4 regions of the Nonomuraea sp. NPDC050153 genome follow, and region 3 is predicted to be linked to each of the others. Evidence: riboswitches for the same ligand, from Rfam matches in the RefSeq annotation. Region 3 holds a riboswitch; each other region holds the start of a gene.

Region 1 (3,913 bases), on a different contig from region 3:
GGAAACGAGGTCGCACGGCCCGGCCAACCGGGCGGGCCACCCGCCGGGCGCCGGCCCGCCGGTCGAGACCCCCGGCGGCAATTGTCCTGCGGGATTGATCAAATTGGCTTAACCGGCCGCCTGACCTGGGTGGGCGGATCGTGTGGCGGTGCCGTACAAAGCGAGCGATTGGTGGCTTGTCGCGCGCCGGAAAGATCGCGTCACGGACGCGCTCCCCGCGATATCGAGCTTATCGATCATGCGGAATATCCATACCGTACTGATCGAAAACCGGAAGGCTGGTCAGGGCCATTCCGGAGGGCCCAATGTGATCACTCACCGTCCTGACATATCGCGAGTGCGTCATATATAGCGGATCATGTCAATAGCGCTCGTCAAGTGCGGCGATTGTCGAGCTTGACGACCTTTCCAGGATGCGTTTACCGTCTGCGAGGAGCGGCTTTGGCCCATCTGTGAGGTCCAAGTTCTGCTGTTGGGGGGAGGGCTCCCGATGGATGTGCTCACTGAAGGCGTTGAGCTCAGCCATGCTGATTTGGCGCTGCTGGCGGAGCTGGCCAAGGGAGTCACGGTTGATCGAGTGGGGCGGCGGCTGGATATCAGCGGGCGCACGGTACGCCGCAGGTTGCGGGGCATCTGCGACCGCATAGGCGTGGCCACCGCGATCGAGGCCGTGGCCTGGGCAGCCCGCCGCCAGCTGATCTAGCCGCGGCGGACCGCCGGGGTGCGGCTCAGTCGGCGATGCGCACCGCGCCGGCGAACGGCCGCCTCGCGATCGACGCGATCCGTACGACGTCGCCCGTCTGCGGGGCGTGCACCATCATGCCCCCGCCGATGTAGATGCCCACGTGGTGCAGGTCGCTGTAGAAGAACACCAGGTCGCCCGGCCGGAGTTCCTCGCGCGAGATGTGCCTGCCGGCGGTCCACTGGTCGCCGGTGTAGTGCGGGAGCGAGATGCCCACCCGCTGGAAGGCCGCCATGACGAGCCCGGAGCAGTCGTAGGAGCTGGGGCCCTCGGCGCCCCAGACGTACGGCTTGAGCTGCTGCGTGAGCGCCCACCGCGCGGCCTCGGCCGCCTTGCCGGAGCCCGGGATCGGGAGGTTGACGCGCACGGCCCGCGTGCCGGGGCGCCCGGCCTCGCCCAGAGCCCGCGTGAACAGGCTGCTCTCGACCTTCGCCACCAGCTTGGTGATCCTGTCGCGCTTGGAGTCGATGTCGGTGACGAGCTGCTGGACCTCGGCTATGCGTGCCTTGGCGCTCTCCCTGGCGCGGGTGGCCGTGTCCATGGCCCTGGTGAGGGCGTTGATCTCCTCGCCCTGCTCGGCCTGCATCGCGTACGAGGTCGCGGCGCGGTTGAGGAAGCCTTCGGGGTCGTCGGAGGTGGTGAAGGCGAGGGTCTTCAGGCCGCCGGTGATGTAGGCGTTCTGGGCCAGCATGGCGGCTTTCGCGCGCTTGGCGGCCAGATCCGACTCGCTGCTCGTTAACGTCTTCTCCGCGGCCTCGGCGGCCTTCTTGGCGGTCTTGAGCTTCTCCCGCTGGCCGTTGTACTGCTCGCTCAGCGTCTCGATGTCGGTGTGCAGCTTCGTGGCCTGGTCGGCGAGATCCTTCAGCGTGGGCTTGGGGTCAGCGGACGCCGAACCGACGGGGATGGCGAACAGCAGCGCGGCGACTGTGAGACTCACCACACCGAAGCGGCGCGGTCGCCGAGCCCGTTCCGAAGGGCGGGCGTGCTTGCCCGCCGACTTCCCCCCACCGCTGAGCGTGCGCTTCACCAACCAGCTCCTCTCGTAGACGCCTACCGGGTTAGCTGACGGGTTCGGGCCGGAGCAGCCCTACCGAGAGGCTCGGATTCACCCCAGTGGTGGCGTCGGAGGTCGCCACCGGCGGTTCCCCGGCTTCCCTTGCGAGAATTGGGCGTGCCTCCCGCGCGATACGCGGGGGCATTGTCGCTGGACACTAATGCACTCCGGGTTCCTGCTCAACCAGAACTGCCAAGTCCGTAGAGGTTTCACAACCGAAGGGTCACAAGGTGATCTCGTGGACAGCCGTGCGGAAGAGGTCCTATGCCCTCTTTGTCCGCGCTTTCGATGGGCGGGAGTCGGCGGCGAGGGCCCGCGCCCATCTGGCCACAAGATGTAACAAGATGGGCCGAGACATGGGAGTTAGGGCTGAGCCGTAATGAGATCTGTACCCTGGAGAACCATGGAGCAGGTGGCCGAACTGACAGTGCCCGAGACCGCGGTGGTGGTCCGGCGTGCCCGCACGCGCGACGTGCGCATGGTCAGGCGCCTGGTGGACACCTATGCGGGTGCGGGGCCTCGGCTCCTGGAAAAGGCCACGGTGACCCTGTACGAGGACGTACAGGAGTTCTGGGTGGCCGAGCGGGGCGGGCAGGTCGTCGGCTGCGGCGCGCTCCACGTGCTCTGGGAGGACCTCGCCGAGGTCCGCACGGTGGCCGTGGATCCCGAGTGCCGGGGGATGGGCGTCGGCCACCGGATCGTCTCCGCACTGATCCAGCAGGCTAAGGATTTGGGTCTGCGGCGTGTATTCTGTCTTACTTTTGAGGTCGACTTCTTCGCGAGACTGGGGTTCCGCCCGATTCAGGGCACACCTGTTTCCCCTGAGGTGTACGCCGAACTGCTGGCCTCGTACGACGAGGGTGTGGCGGAGTTTTTGGATCTTGAACACGTCAAGCCGAACACACTCGGCAACACCCGCATGCTGCTCCACCTGACATCGGGTGACGCGGACCTTGACCAGATGGAAAGGTGATTGTTGATACCTATGTCGATACGTTGGGCAGCACAGGCATGTGTCCTGACACGTGCCACATGCGCACTCGAAGCGAGGTGACACGGTGAGTACCGGACAGCCGCCGTATCCACAGAACGAATCCGGCGACAACTCTGCGCCCCCCCAGTACGGGCAGCAGAACCCGGGCCGCCACCCCGGCGAGCCCGACCCGGACGCGACTGTGATCGGCTACCGGGCGGACGATGCCTACGGGCAGCAGCCCCCGTACGGTCAGCAGGGCTATGGCCAGCAACAGCAGTACGGCCAGCAGCAGCAGTACGGTCAGCAACCCCAGTACGGGCAGCAGCAGCAATACGGCCAGCAGCCCCAGTACGGCCAGCAGCAGCAGTCCCAGCCCGACTACGGCCAGCAGGGCTATGGCCAGCAGCAGGCGTCCCAGCCTGACTACGGCCAGCAGGGCTACGGTCAGCAGCAGGCCTCGCAGCCTGACTACGGCCAGCAGTACGGGCAGCAGCCGCAGTCGGGCCAGCAGGGCTATGGCCAGCAGTACGGCCAGCAGCAGCAGTCCCAGCCCGGTTACGGCCAGCAGCAGCAGTCCCAGCCCGGTTACGGCCAGCAGGGCTACGGCCAGCAGCAGGCGTCCCAGCAGGGCTACGGGCAGCAGGGCTACGGCCAGCAGCAGCCCTCGGGCCAGTACGGCCAGCAGCCCCAGTCGCAGCCGGACTACGGTCAGCAGCAGTACGGCCAGCAGCCGCAGTCCCAGCCGGACTACGGCCAGCAGCAGTACGGCCAGCAGCCGCAGTCCCAGCCGGACTACGGCCAGCAGCAGTACGGCCAGCAACCCCAATCCCAGCCCGACTACGGCCAGCAGGGCCAGTACGGGCAGCAGGGCTACGGCCAGCAGTCCCAGCCCGGCTACGCCCAGCAGGGCTACGGCGACCAGCAGTACGGCCAGCAGCAGTACGGGCAGGCGCAGCAGTACGGCCAGCCCGGCTACGGCCAGGCCTACGGTCAGCCCGGCCCCGTGGGCGTGCAGCCGCCCGGCGCGCCGGCCCCGCTGGCGGAGTGGTGGCAGCGTCTGGTGGCCAGGCTCATCGACGGGGTCATCCTCTTCGTCGTGAACCTCGTCATCAGCGGCATCCTGACGGCGATCCTCGTGGCC
Region 2 (3,913 bases), on a different contig from region 3:
CCGCAAGCGAGGCGGAGCTGGCGGACTACCTGGATCCGTGGAACGACCCGCGGGTGGGCCGGTCGTGGATGGCGCTGGCGGGCGCGGCCGACAGCCGTTACACGCTGGACCTGATGCCCGCGCTGAAGGCCGATGAGACGCCGAAGCTGCTGGTGTGGGGGGAGGACGACACGTTCCAGGAGGTCCGGTACGCCGAGCGGTTCGCCGCGGAGGTGCCGGACACGACGCTGGTGCGTGTCCCGGGGGCGGGGCACATCCCGATGGAGAACGATCCGGCCGGGGTGGCGCGGGCGCTGGCGGAGTTCTTCCTTGGCTGAGTCTAGTGAGTCCTGCGGGACATGAGGGTGACGGTGACGAGCAGGGCCAGGGCGGCCGCCAGCGCCGGCGCGGGGCCGGTGGTGAGGTGGAGGACGGCGCCGGCCAGCGCGCCGAGGAACATCGCCGCCACGGAGGCGGCCCGGCGCAGGGCGGCCCGTCCCGGTGCGTCGGTGGCCAGCCCCGTGAGGGTCGTGGTGAGGACGTTGGTGACCAGGTCGGGTACGCCGAGCGCGCGCACGGAGGCGTTCTGCAGGCCCATGCCGTAGCCGAGCAGTGCGATGAGGGCCGCCTGCGGCGCGGTGGCCCGGTGTCCGGCCACGAGGGCGACGACGAGGGCGGCGGCGACGAGGAGCGCGTGCGCGGCGGTGGCGGCGGCGAACGCGCGTCGCGGGTTGGTGGCCCGCCTGCTCACCCGGCCGGCGCTCCAGGCGCCGGCTCCGAAGGCGGCCAGGGCCACCGGCGAGGCCCATTTGGACATCTGCGCGGCCCCCGCCAGGGCGAAGCCGAGGAAGACGAGGTTGCCGGTCATGTTGGCGACGAAGACGCGGCCCAGGCCGAGGTAGCTGACGGCGTCCACGAGGCCGGTGACGAGGGCCAGGAGGATCAGCAGGGCGGGCAGGACGCCGTGCGGGTTGGCGCCGCTCGGGAAGAGCCCGTCGGCGATCCACCGCAGCCCGCCCCTCCTCACGGGCCCCTCCACGTGTGCGGTGGCATGGTGGGCGGCTCCTCGGCGAGGTCGTGGACGGCTTGCCTCGGGTCTTCCCCGGTGGCGGGCCGCCGCACGCGCGGAGGGCGAACGCGACGAGGGTGAACGCTAGGAGGGTGAACGCGACGAGCGCGCGTCCCGTTCGCGGGACGCGCGCTCGTTCGGCGCTGTTGGGGAGTCCGGGCTGTGGGGGAGTCCGGTCAGCCGCGGTACTGCGGGTAGCCGTAGCCGACGACCTGGGACTTGGGCCGGACGCGCTCCTCGACCTTGCCGCGGCCGGTGTTGCCCTCGACGGTCGTGATGGTGCCGTCGCCGTTGTCCTTCTCGACGAACCCGACGTGCTTGATGTCCTTGAGGTTCTTGCTGCCGCTCCACGAGAAGAACACGATGGCGCCGGGCTTGGGCTCGGTGCCGAAGCGGTCGTTGGCCTGGAACCACTTGGCGTGGGCGACGGTCCAGGAGTCCCAGCCGATCTGCGCGCGGGCGCCGGTGTGCTCGCCGACCCAGGAGACGAACATCGCGCACCAGGCGGCGTTCAGGTACTCGGTGCGGCTGCCGCCGTCCCGGGCGACGGTCTCCGCGGCCCGCTGGGAGTTGGCGTACCACTGCTGGAACTTGGTGCCGCCGCCGGCGGCGTTCTCGGAGATGCCGATCTGGGACTTGGCGAGCGCCAGGACCTGGGCGGCGGTGGCGGTGACCCTGGTCTCGCGGGAGCGCTCGGCGTGGTCGGAGACGGTGGTCGTGTCGATCGGCTGCTTCTCCGCGGCTCCGGCGCTCGTCATGTGGACGCCGAACACGGAGCCGAGGACGGTGGCGCCGAGCAGGGCGCGGGCGATGTTGTTCTTCGCAGCAGAGGTAAAGCGGAAGTTGGCCATCGAGGGGGTTACTCCTTGCTTCCATGCCGCTTACCGGGTTAGCTGACGGGTTCGGGCGTGGAAGCTGCCCTACGGCACCGAAGTGCCGATTCACCCCAAAGGACGTGGGTCCCCGGCTCCGCCCGAAGGCGGATTCAGCGGTCACAGGACGTTCCTGTGATGTGTCGTGCGATGGTCGGACAAGTCCGGACAAACCGGACGTATGTCTCAAGGATGCCCCAAACGTAATGCATGAGGCAAGAGGATTACAAATCCATAAAGGCCCAGCTAGGCGAGTTGCCTGCGAGCATCGGCCAGAAGCCCCATCATGGCAAGGGATTCGTCAAGCGGCATGATCGAACTTTCGGTCCTGCCTTCGGCCGTCGCGGCGCGGACTTCGCGGAGCTCTCCGGCGTACCCGTGGTTCACCGAATCGAGCGTGTACTCCTCCGGCTCCATCGAGGGCCCGGACAGTACGATCCGCTGCGGAGCCCAGAACGGCGCCTGGATGTCCACCCGCATCTGGGTGCCTACAACGCTGGCATGGTTCGGGTAATTCCCGAGCAACGAAGTCTCCACGAGAGCCTTCCTGCCATCGGGGTAGAGCAGCACGCCGCCGGCCTCCGCGTCGACGCCGTTGGGCGCCAGGGAGCCGGTGATCCGCAGGTCGGAGGGCATGCCGAGGAGCAACTGGGCCAGGCCGAACGGGTAGATCCCCAGGTCGAGGAGCGCCCCGCCGCCGAGCTCCGGCGCCCACAGCCGGTGCTCCGGCTCGTACGGCTTGGCGAAGCCGAAGGAGGCGTGCACCGAGCGCAGGTCGCCGAAGCGCTCGTCGGCCGCGATCCTCTGGATGAGAGGGTTGAACCTCATCCACATCGCTTCCATCAGGAACACGCCTGCCTCGCGTGCCAGGCGCACCATCTTCTCCGCGTCGTCCACGGTGGCGGCCAGCGGCTTCTCGCACAGCACGGCCTTGCCCGCGGCGATGGCGGCCTCGGCCACCTCCAGGTGCTGGGCGTGCGGCGTCGCCACGTAGATCGCGTCCACGGCCGGGTCGGCGCAGAGCCGCTCATAGGAGTCGTACGCCGACTCCGCGCCCAGCGTGGCGGCCAGCGCCTGCGCCCGCTCCAGGTTCCGCGAGCCGACGGCGGCCACCCGCATGCCCGGTTCGGCGGCGATGACCGCCCCGACGGTCTGCGCTATACGTCCTGTCGCCGCGATGCCCCACGCAAAATCTCGCACGCGGGAGATCGTAGACGAATCAGGTCATGTCAAACGTATCGGGGTCGGGTCCGATCCGATGGCCCTTGTTCATCGCGCCGATCGCGGCCATGTCCTCGGCGTCGAGGATGAAGTCGAAGACGCCGATGTTCTCGGCGATGCGCGACGGGGTGACCGACTTGGGGATCGCGACGTGGCCGAGCTGCAGGTGCCAGCGGAGCACGATCTGCGCGGGCGTCCTGCCGCACTTGTCGGACAGCTTGGCCAGCGCCGGGTCGTTCAGCAGGCCCTGGCCCTGGCCGAGCGGGCTCCACGCCTCGGTGAGGATGCCGTTGGCCTCGTGGAAGGCGCGCAGCTCGCGCTGCTGGAGGTACGGGTGCAGCTCGATCTGGTTGATGGAGGGCACGATGCCGGTCTCGTTCATCAGGCGGGTGAGGTGGGCGACGGTGAAGTTCGAGGTGCCGATGGCCTTGGCGCGCCCGTCACGGTAGATCTTCTCCAACGCCTTCCACGCCTGCACGTACTTGTCCTGCTGCGGCACCGGCCAGTGGATGAGGAAAAGATCGATGTAGTCGAGGCCGAGCCGGGCCAGGGACTCCTCGAAGGCCGCCTCCGCGCGGCCGTGGTCGGCGTTCCACAGCTTGGTGGTGACGAACACCTTCCGGCGCGGCAGCTCGCTTTCCCGCACGGCCTGCCCCACCCCTTCTTCGTTGCCGTACGCGGCGGCGGTGTCGATGTGCCGGTAGCCGGCCCGCAGCGCGGTGGCGACGGCCTGCGCGGCCTCATCGGCGGGGACCTGCCAGACGCCGTAGCC
Region 3 (3,913 bases):
CCGGCAAAAGGCGGAAAACATCACCGGAGCCGGGTGCGGCCGCCGCGGAGGCGGGCGAGCAGGCCCAGGTCGTTCGCGCAGGCGCCGAGGCCGAGGGCCACGCACTCCAGGGGCCGTTCCGCCTGCCGTACCGGCATGCCCAGGGACTCCCGCAGCCGCGGCGCGAGGCCCGCGAGCAGCGCGCCGCCCCCCACCAGCACCGTGCCGCGCTCCCCGAGGTCGGCGGTCAGTTCGGCGGGGCAGCGTTCGACGGTCTCCATCGCCGCCCACACGATGGACTCGATCGCCGGAGCCGCCGCCTCCCGGATCCGCTCCGTGGGCAGCCGTACGGCGTGCTCGTGGCCGGTTTCCGGGTTCCGCGTGCGTACGGTCACGTCTTCCTGCGACGAGTTCCCGCCGGCGTGGCGCTTGGCCGTCTCCGCCTCGTGTTCGTCGAGGGTGTGGCCGTGCTCGTGTTCGACCAGGCGGGCGATGGCCCGGTTCACGGCCCGGCCGCCGCTGGGGACCGCCGTCGTGGCCACGGCCTCCCCTCCGGAGAGCACGGCGATCCTGGCGGAGTCGCGCCCGACGTCGATGACCATGCCTCCCACGTAGTCACCGACCGGCAGGCCCGCGCCGAGCGCCGCGGCGAGCGAGTGCGGGATCAGCACGATCTGCCTGGCCTCCGCCTCGTACGCCACGTCGCGCAGCGCGGCCCGCTCGATCGGCGTGGCCCCGTCGGGCAGCGCCATGACCAGGCGCGGCCTGGCGAGCGGACGCCGCTGAACCTTGCTCAGGAAGTGCCTGACCATCCGCCGGGCGAGGTCGCCGTCGGCCGGCAGGCCGCCGCTGACCGGCCAGCATGTCTCGTCGCCCGTGGCGTCCGCGCCGTACCCGATGATCTTGCCGGTACGGGCGTCGATCGTCACCGCGGAGGGTTCGTCGAGCACGATGCCCTTGCCCCTGACGTAGATCCGCGTGCGGGCGCCCCCGAGGTCCACCGCCAGGTCGCGGCCGAGGAGACTCATGACAGGACTGAGGGCTTGGCGGTCGTGGCGGGCATGCCGGGTCTATTTCCTGGGCCGTTCCAACCCAACACCAGGAACGGAGTGGTTCCCCTTTACCTGAACGGGCGGGCTCAGCCGCTCCTGAGGGCCTGGTGGCGCTGGTGGTGATGCCGGGCAGGCGGCTGGAGGCGCTCGCCACGCCGCAGGCGAGGGTTGAGGCCAGTTTCGCGTCATAAGCGGCGCCGTGCGAAGCTGTGATAGTCCCCAACACCATGGAGGTCCTCATGGCGGATACACCGGAGCCGGAAGTCGGCGAGACTCCCGAGGACGAGATGAAGCGCAAGTTCCGCGAGGCGCTGGAGCGCAAGCGTAACCAGCACGCGGACTCGGGCGCCGGTGGCAAGGGCGGCGACCCATCGAAGATCCACGGGGCGCACGGTCCGGCTGCGAGTAAAAGATCGTTCAGGCGCAAGAGCGGCGGCTGAGGCCGGGAATTTCCAGGGGGTACGGCAATGCCGTGCCCCCTTTCCTATTGTCAAGGCAGGTAGATCTTTAGCCCGATTCATGACGAAGTGTTTGTGTTTGTCCGGAATACGTGGTTAGAGTGTTGGCCACTTACCAGCCGGTGGCGTGGACCTTACCCAGAAGGGACCAGCCGGCTGGCGCCGAATCCCGATCACTCGGGAACCGGGGACCCACCTCCCTGGGGTGAATCCGACTTTGCGTCGGTAGGGCAGCTCCACGCCCGAACCCGTCAGCTAACCCGGTAGGCGAGATGGAGAGGACATATGCATTACATGAATGATCACGTAGAACACCCCAACCGCGTGATGACGACCGCCTTCTGAGCGGCCCCTTCTCCAGGCTTGTTTCGCGCTCCGCGTAGCTTTCCCCCCGTCAGGTGCTTTGTCCTGCTACGCCCTTTTTCAAGCGAGCGCAACCTCCCTGCCCCCTCGCGAAGGACTTTACTTTTCATGTCTGCACGTTTTGGCCTGCGTACCCTCGCTCTGCTCACCGCCTCCGCCGTCAGCGCTCTCACGATCGCCTGCACCGCGGCCCGCGCCGACTCCAACACGGATGAGAAGGTCCTGCTCAAGGGCTCGACCACGGCCTCGTACTTCTGGGACGACGCCTCGGGCCGCGCCGGGGACACCGGCCTGCCCGCCAGCGGCAAGCCCATGCAGAAAGGCCTGGCCGCCAGCCCGAGCTGGCCGCTCATGACCGAGGGCTACGTGATCCACGACGGCAAGAAACTACCCTTCTTCGTCGGCGACCGCGGCCCGGGCGTGCCCTCCAACAACGGGGTCATGCTGGACCTGGACGGCAAGACGTTCGCGGAGCTGACCGGCGGCACGTTCAACACCGACACGCTCGGCGTCGACGGCATCGGCGGCCAGGGGCACATCAAGGTCGACTACGTCATCACCAAGTGGGGCGACGGGCCCGGCAAGAAGAACTACCCGGTGCCGTTCTCGACCCGCGCCTGGTCCGAGCACGACGACAATCCGGCCGAGCCCCCCGCGGGCGGCGTGGCCGTGCCTCCGGCGCGCGAGGCCGGAGAGTGGAGCGCCGGCGCGGGCGCCGTCGTGGCCAGCGCCGTGGCCGTGGCGGGAGGCGGAGTGGCGCTCGCCAGTGAGCGCATCCGCAACCTCCTCATGGGCTGAGCTTTACGGACCCCGGACCAGAATGTCATTCTGGTCTTCGTGACCATCCGCGCGGCCGCGAACGGCATCGAAATCGCCTACGAGAGCTTCGGCTCGCACGACGGGCGCCCTCTGCTCCTCATCATGGGGCTCGGTGCCCAGCTCATCCACTGGGATGAAGGGCTCTGCGAGCTGCTGGCGGACCAGGGACATCACGTCGTACGGTTCGACAACCGCGACGCCGGTCTGTCCACGCACTTCCACGACAAGGGCGTCCCCGCTGCGGGGGCGCCTTCGCCATATCTGCTGGACGACCTGGCCGACGACACGGCCGGACTCATGGACGCGCTGGGCTGGCCCGCCGCCCACGTGGTCGGGGCGTCGATGGGCGGCATGATCGCCCAGGCACTGGCCATCCGCCACCCGGACCGGGTGCTGACCCTGACCTCGATCATGTCCACGCCCGGCCCCTCGGTGGCCCCGCCCACGGACGCCGCGCTCGCCGCCCTCATGACCAGGCCCCCCGCCGACCGCGAGGCGGTCCTGGCCCAGGCGGTGCGGACCTGGTCGGTCATCGGCTCGCCCGGATACGAGCTGGACCGCGAGCGGATCACCACGCTGGCCGGACTCGCGTTCGACCGCTGCTTCGACCCCGACGGGACGGCCCGGCAGCTGGCCGCCGTCATGGCCTCGGGCGACCGCACGGCGGGGCTCGCCGGCGTGGGGGTGCCCGCGCTGGTGCTGCACGGGGAGGCGGACCAGCTCATCCCGGTCGCGGGCGGGCAGGCCACGGCCACGGCCATCCCGGGCGCCCGGCTGGTGACCTACCCGGGCATGGGCCACGACCTGCCGCGCCCGCTCTGGCCCTCCGTCGTACAGGAGATCGCCAAGCTCACCGCCGCCTAGCCGAAGTGGGCACGGGTCTCCGCGAACGCCTGGTCCGTGCCCTCCAGCGCCCTGGCCACGTCCGCCTCCGTGTGCGCGGCCGACATGAACCAGTTGTGCCACGGGTGCAGGTAGACCCCGTGCCGCAGGCAGGCGTCGCTCCACCACATCGCGACGGACAGGTCGGCGTCCCCGTCGAAGCTGAGCCACGGGATCGTGACGGGGCCGGTCTGGTTCACCACGAACCCGTGGGACTTGGCCTGCGCGTAGAGCCCCTCGCGGAGCTGCGTGCCCGCCCGTTCCATGGCGCCGATGCCGTCGGTGTCGCGCAGCGTCTCGATGGTCGCCTTGGCCGCCGCCATGGCGACCGCCGAGAACCAGAACGACCCCGTCGAGTAC
Region 4 (3,913 bases), on a different contig from region 3:
TCGGGCCTGCTCGACGGCGCGCACCTGCGCGCCGGTCGGGCTGACGAATGGGGATGCCGTGGTATTACGGCTCGGGCTGCAGGCGGCCAGAGCCGCCCCGCCGAGCAGGCCGATACCGGTTCTGAGCATGGTGCGTCGATCGATGTCCACAGTGATTCCTCGCTTGAAAGATCGTGCCGGAAGGGAGACCTCGGGCCCTCAGGGGGCCGGATCCCCGTCTAGATCCGGAGCACGACCGTGCGCGTCAGCGACCGGATCGGCGGCGCGCGAAGGAACCTGGACCAGAGCCGAAGCGACAGGCTGGCGGGGCCCGACGCACCGAGGACGTCACGGGTGCCCAGCCGGAACAACAACAGGGTCAGAGCCGTGCCGAGGATCGCCAGGCACACCCAGCCGGCACCGGCGCCCTCATGGGACTCTTCTCCGGCGGCGATGCCGGCCTCGGAGGGAACGGCATGCATGGCGACGTGGCTCCCGGCAGGTGGCAGGTCCGCATGCCCATTGATGTGGCCGAGCGTATGCATCGCCACGACGCCGAGGGCCACGACCACGAGCAGCATCAGGCGCAGGATCACCCGTTCTGCTCGCGTCATGCCACCAGCATAGACGCATCGCCTATGGTGCGTAGTAGTTCAGGACCATCATCCCCTGTGCATTTCGCTCCTGAGATGCCCCGATTGTCACCTTGCTCCAGCTAAATACTATGTTTCATAGTTGTATGATGCGGGGCCCTCCGCCGCGAGCGCGTGACTCGAGGTGACCGGTGTTCGAACGAATCGAAGCGGAGTTCGCCTCCCGGCTGGGCCGAGAGTGCCTGTACGTGCCCTCGAACAGGTTCGGCCTGTTCATCGCGTTACGGCACTGGATGTCGCCTGGGCAGCGCCTGCTGATGTCGGCGATCTCGCCGGACGAAATCCTGTTCCTGGTGCTGGCCGCGGGGCTGCGACCGGTCATCGCCCCGACGAATCCCCGCAACGGCAACATCGACACCCGAGCCGTGGACGGGCTGCGTTTCGACGGGGTGCTGTCCACTCACCTGTACGGCCTGCCGGACGACATCATCGCCCTGGGCGGAATGTGCGCCCAACGCGGCATCCCTCTCATAGAAGATGCCGCGCACGCCATGCAGACGACGGTGATGGGAGTGCCGGTCGGAGCATTCGGCGATGCCGGTGTCTTCAGCCTGTCCAAACATCCAGGCGCCGCCCCGGGCGGAATCGTGGCGATGGCGCAACCGGATGATCGCCCGGCATTGCAGGCACTGCGTACGCGCTGGCTTTCGCGGAGATTCCCGCTCGCCGAGTTGGGTGTCATGGCCAAGATGATCGCTCGCAACGCCGTTTCGGCCACAGCCCTCAGCGGCCCGGCCTGGTGGCTGGCCCAGGCGCTGGGCCTGAACGAGCGGCGTGAAGGCCACCGGATCGCGCTTCGGCGCATGGCGCTCGCGCCGCGACTGGCCGTCGGAGGCATGGAATGCCCCGGGCTGGACGCCTTGGACGCCTGGGTGTGCGCGGACAACCATCGCTATCGCATGCGCCAGGGATCACTGATCGAGGCCTACGGACTGCGCCGGATGAAGACGCTCGAGGCGCAGCGTGGGCGCAGGCTTGCCGGCGTACACCGGCTCGCCGAGTTGAAGACGGTCGCGCCGGCGGTGCTGGAGCAGCTGGAGCAGCCTCTGTTCCGGGTGCCGCTCCTTGTCGAGGATCGTGAACGTGCGATCCGAAAACTGCGCCGACACGGGGTCATCGTCGGGTACGTGTACGACCCTCCCTTCGACGAGTACGCGCCCGGCCTCACCGAAGCGTCTCCGGCTCCGGAGACGTCCCGCTGGTGGGCACGCCACGTACTCCCGATCGACCCGTTGCGGGCGGAGCGGGCCTTGCCGATCCTCGCGAAGCTCTCGCCCCCTTCTCTGCACGATGTGACCTGAAAAGCACGGGAGTAGGTAAAAATTCTCTCGTATTTGGCCTACAGGATAGGAGATCCTGTTTCCTGTTCCCGAACGTGGCTTGCATCTTTCTATGCGATTCGCTTACCTTCAATGACCCAAGGCGTACGCCTGGCAGCACTCGATGCCGAGCGACGCCTCCCGTATTGCCGAGACCGCGTCTCACCAGCGTGAACATCGAGTCCACAAGGTGGCGCGGCCGCCGAATTCGCGATCTCGCGGAGCCGGGGACCCAATCTCCCTGGGGTGAATCGGCGCGCACCGTATGGGCGCTCCGTAGGGCACTTCCACGCCCGAACCCGTCAGCTAACCCGGTAGGCGGCATGGAAGCAAGGAGCAATCTCTCAGTAATGGTCAAGAATGTCTTCGCCGGTGCCGTGACGTCCGCAAGGCTTTCCCGCTTCGCCGTCGGGATGAGCGTCGTGGCCGGCGTGGTCCTCGCCGGCACCCCGGTCTTCGCCGCCGGCCATCAGACCGATGCGCAGTCTTCGCGATCTAATGCCGTCTCCTCCCATGCCGCGCCGCAGACGGCCGCCCGCCAGGTGACCGCCCAGGCGGTGCTGAAGATCGCCGAGTCGCAGATCGGTGTGACCGAGAACGCCGCGGGTGGCGGAACCCTGTTCCACCGCTGGTACATGTCCTCGCCGCGGGCGGCAGAGACCTTGGCTCGCGACGGCGGCACCCTGCAGCTGTACGCCAACGCCCCGTGGTGCGCCATGTTCGTCTCCTGGGTGGGTGCGAAGGCCGGCGCCCGGACCACCATGGGCTGGGACGCCTACACGGTCACCTGGGCGAAGTGGTTCAAGGCCAACAAGCGCTGGGGCGCCCTCGCCAAGCCCGGCGCGGTGGTCTTCTACGACTGGAACGGCAAGAGCGTGACCGGCATCGACCACATGGGTCTGGTCAAGCAGGACAACGGCAACGGCACGATCACCACGATCGAGGGCAACACCGGCAACGGCAGGGTGGAGCAGCGGATCCGGCCCAAGTCCCAGGTTGTCGGCTACGGCTACCCCGAATACAAGGCCTGACGGGAAGACACCTTGCCGGTGCGATGGTCAAGGGAGGACGGGCGGTGCGGGGAAATCCCGGCACCGCCCGTCGTCGTATAGCGTCGAAGCGTGGCCTCTGTGGCCCTACGCTGGGATTCATCGGATCGGCATCGGTTGTGGACGCATGCCGCCGTAGCCGGTCTGCTCGTCGGCGCCCTGCTCCACCACCGGTCGCAAGTATCTACGCGCTCCTCGCGGCACAGGTCTGATCTATGTACGGCGTGCGGCGCTCGACCGGCTCGACCCGCCTTTCCTGGACCTGCACGGCGCCCGCTGGACAGCGCCGTCGCGCTACAAGGCGCAGCCAGGCGCGCGCCCGCTTCGAGAACTGGGAGTACAGCGTTGCCGCCCGGCTCGGCCTGGGCGCGGCCATCGACGAGGCGCTCGCCAGGGGGCTCGAGAACGTCCGGGACCGGGTCTACGCGCCGGCGGACCACCTGCGGGAGCAGCAGGCGGAACTGCTCGGCTGCCACGTGCACGACCTGGGGGCCGAGCGGTGCGGCATCGTCACCTTCACCCTGGACGGCATGCCTGCCGAGGAGGTCAATGCGCGGCCGGCGACTCGATCGATCAACGTCAGAGTTTCGCGCGTGCCGTCCACGCGGCTCGACATGACGGACCGTGGGCTTGAAGAGCTCATACGTGCCTCCGTACGCCGAGGAGGAAGTCGCCCAACTCTGCGCGGGTCTGCGCGGAGGGTAGATCTCTCCGCTGGGAAAGGCGGCGCCGGAAGCGTAAGCCGAGCGGGCAGTACCCGCGTCGGAATGGTCCTATCGGCGCGCTTCTGGCCTCAGGTCGTACCCGCATTCGCCGACCGAAGCGCTCGGCCGGACAGGGCATGCCAAGGGGATCCTCCAGCTAAAGGTATACCCAGGGAGGGTATGGTATCTTCGACGCGACCTGAAGAGGG

Evidence for each region. Region 3 has a riboswitch for cyclic di-AMP ahead of ACIBQ1_RS28380 (hypothetical protein). Riboswitches for the same ligand answer to the same signal wherever they lie in the genome.
Region 1: linked by a shared signal. The riboswitch ahead of ACIBQ1_RS25675 (C40 family peptidase) and the one ahead of ACIBQ1_RS28380 (hypothetical protein) in region 3 are both predicted to bind cyclic di-AMP.
Region 2: linked by a shared signal. The riboswitch ahead of ACIBQ1_RS02895 (CHAP domain-containing protein) and the one ahead of ACIBQ1_RS28380 (hypothetical protein) in region 3 are both predicted to bind cyclic di-AMP.
Region 4: linked by a shared signal. The riboswitch ahead of ACIBQ1_RS35655 (CHAP domain-containing protein) and the one ahead of ACIBQ1_RS28380 (hypothetical protein) in region 3 are both predicted to bind cyclic di-AMP.

The regions. Positions count from the first base shown of each region.
Region 1 is NZ_JBITJQ010000010.1:214,145-218,057, reverse strand. Features, by position in the region: gene ACIBQ1_RS25680 (LuxR C-terminal-related transcriptional regulator) at 491-703, shown strand; gene ACIBQ1_RS25675 (C40 family peptidase) at 729-1,679, opposite strand; cyclic di-AMP (ydaO/yuaA leader) riboswitch at 1,775-1,924, opposite strand; gene ACIBQ1_RS25670 (amino-acid N-acetyltransferase) at 2,200-2,769, shown strand; gene ACIBQ1_RS25665 (RDD family protein) at 2,855-3,913, shown strand, end outside.
Region 2 is NZ_JBITJQ010000001.1:607,672-611,584, forward strand. Features, by position in the region: gene ACIBQ1_RS02885 (alpha/beta fold hydrolase) at 1-317, shown strand, start outside; gene ACIBQ1_RS02890 (YoaK family protein) at 320-1,006, opposite strand; gene ACIBQ1_RS02895 (CHAP domain-containing protein) at 1,225-1,899, opposite strand; cyclic di-AMP (ydaO/yuaA leader) riboswitch at 1,912-2,049, opposite strand; gene ACIBQ1_RS02900 (Gfo/Idh/MocA family protein) at 2,167-3,120, opposite strand; gene ACIBQ1_RS02905 (aldo/keto reductase) at 3,140-3,913, opposite strand, start outside.
Region 3 is NZ_JBITJQ010000012.1:116,672-120,584, reverse strand. Features, by position in the region: gene ACIBQ1_RS28390 (rod shape-determining protein) at 21-1,007, opposite strand; gene ACIBQ1_RS28385 (DUF5302 domain-containing protein) at 1,271-1,471, shown strand; cyclic di-AMP (ydaO/yuaA leader) riboswitch at 1,640-1,774, shown strand; gene ACIBQ1_RS28380 (hypothetical protein) at 1,961-2,650, shown strand; gene ACIBQ1_RS28375 (alpha/beta fold hydrolase) at 2,690-3,535, shown strand; gene ACIBQ1_RS28370 (aminotransferase class III-fold pyridoxal phosphate-dependent enzyme) at 3,532-3,913, opposite strand, start outside.
Region 4 is NZ_JBITJQ010000018.1:49,226-53,138, forward strand. Features, by position in the region: gene ACIBQ1_RS35640 (multicopper oxidase family protein) at 1-150, opposite strand, end outside; gene ACIBQ1_RS35645 (hypothetical protein) at 219-575, opposite strand; gene ACIBQ1_RS35650 (DegT/DnrJ/EryC1/StrS family aminotransferase) at 764-1,933, shown strand; cyclic di-AMP (ydaO/yuaA leader) riboswitch at 2,142-2,287, shown strand; gene ACIBQ1_RS35655 (CHAP domain-containing protein) at 2,302-2,982, shown strand.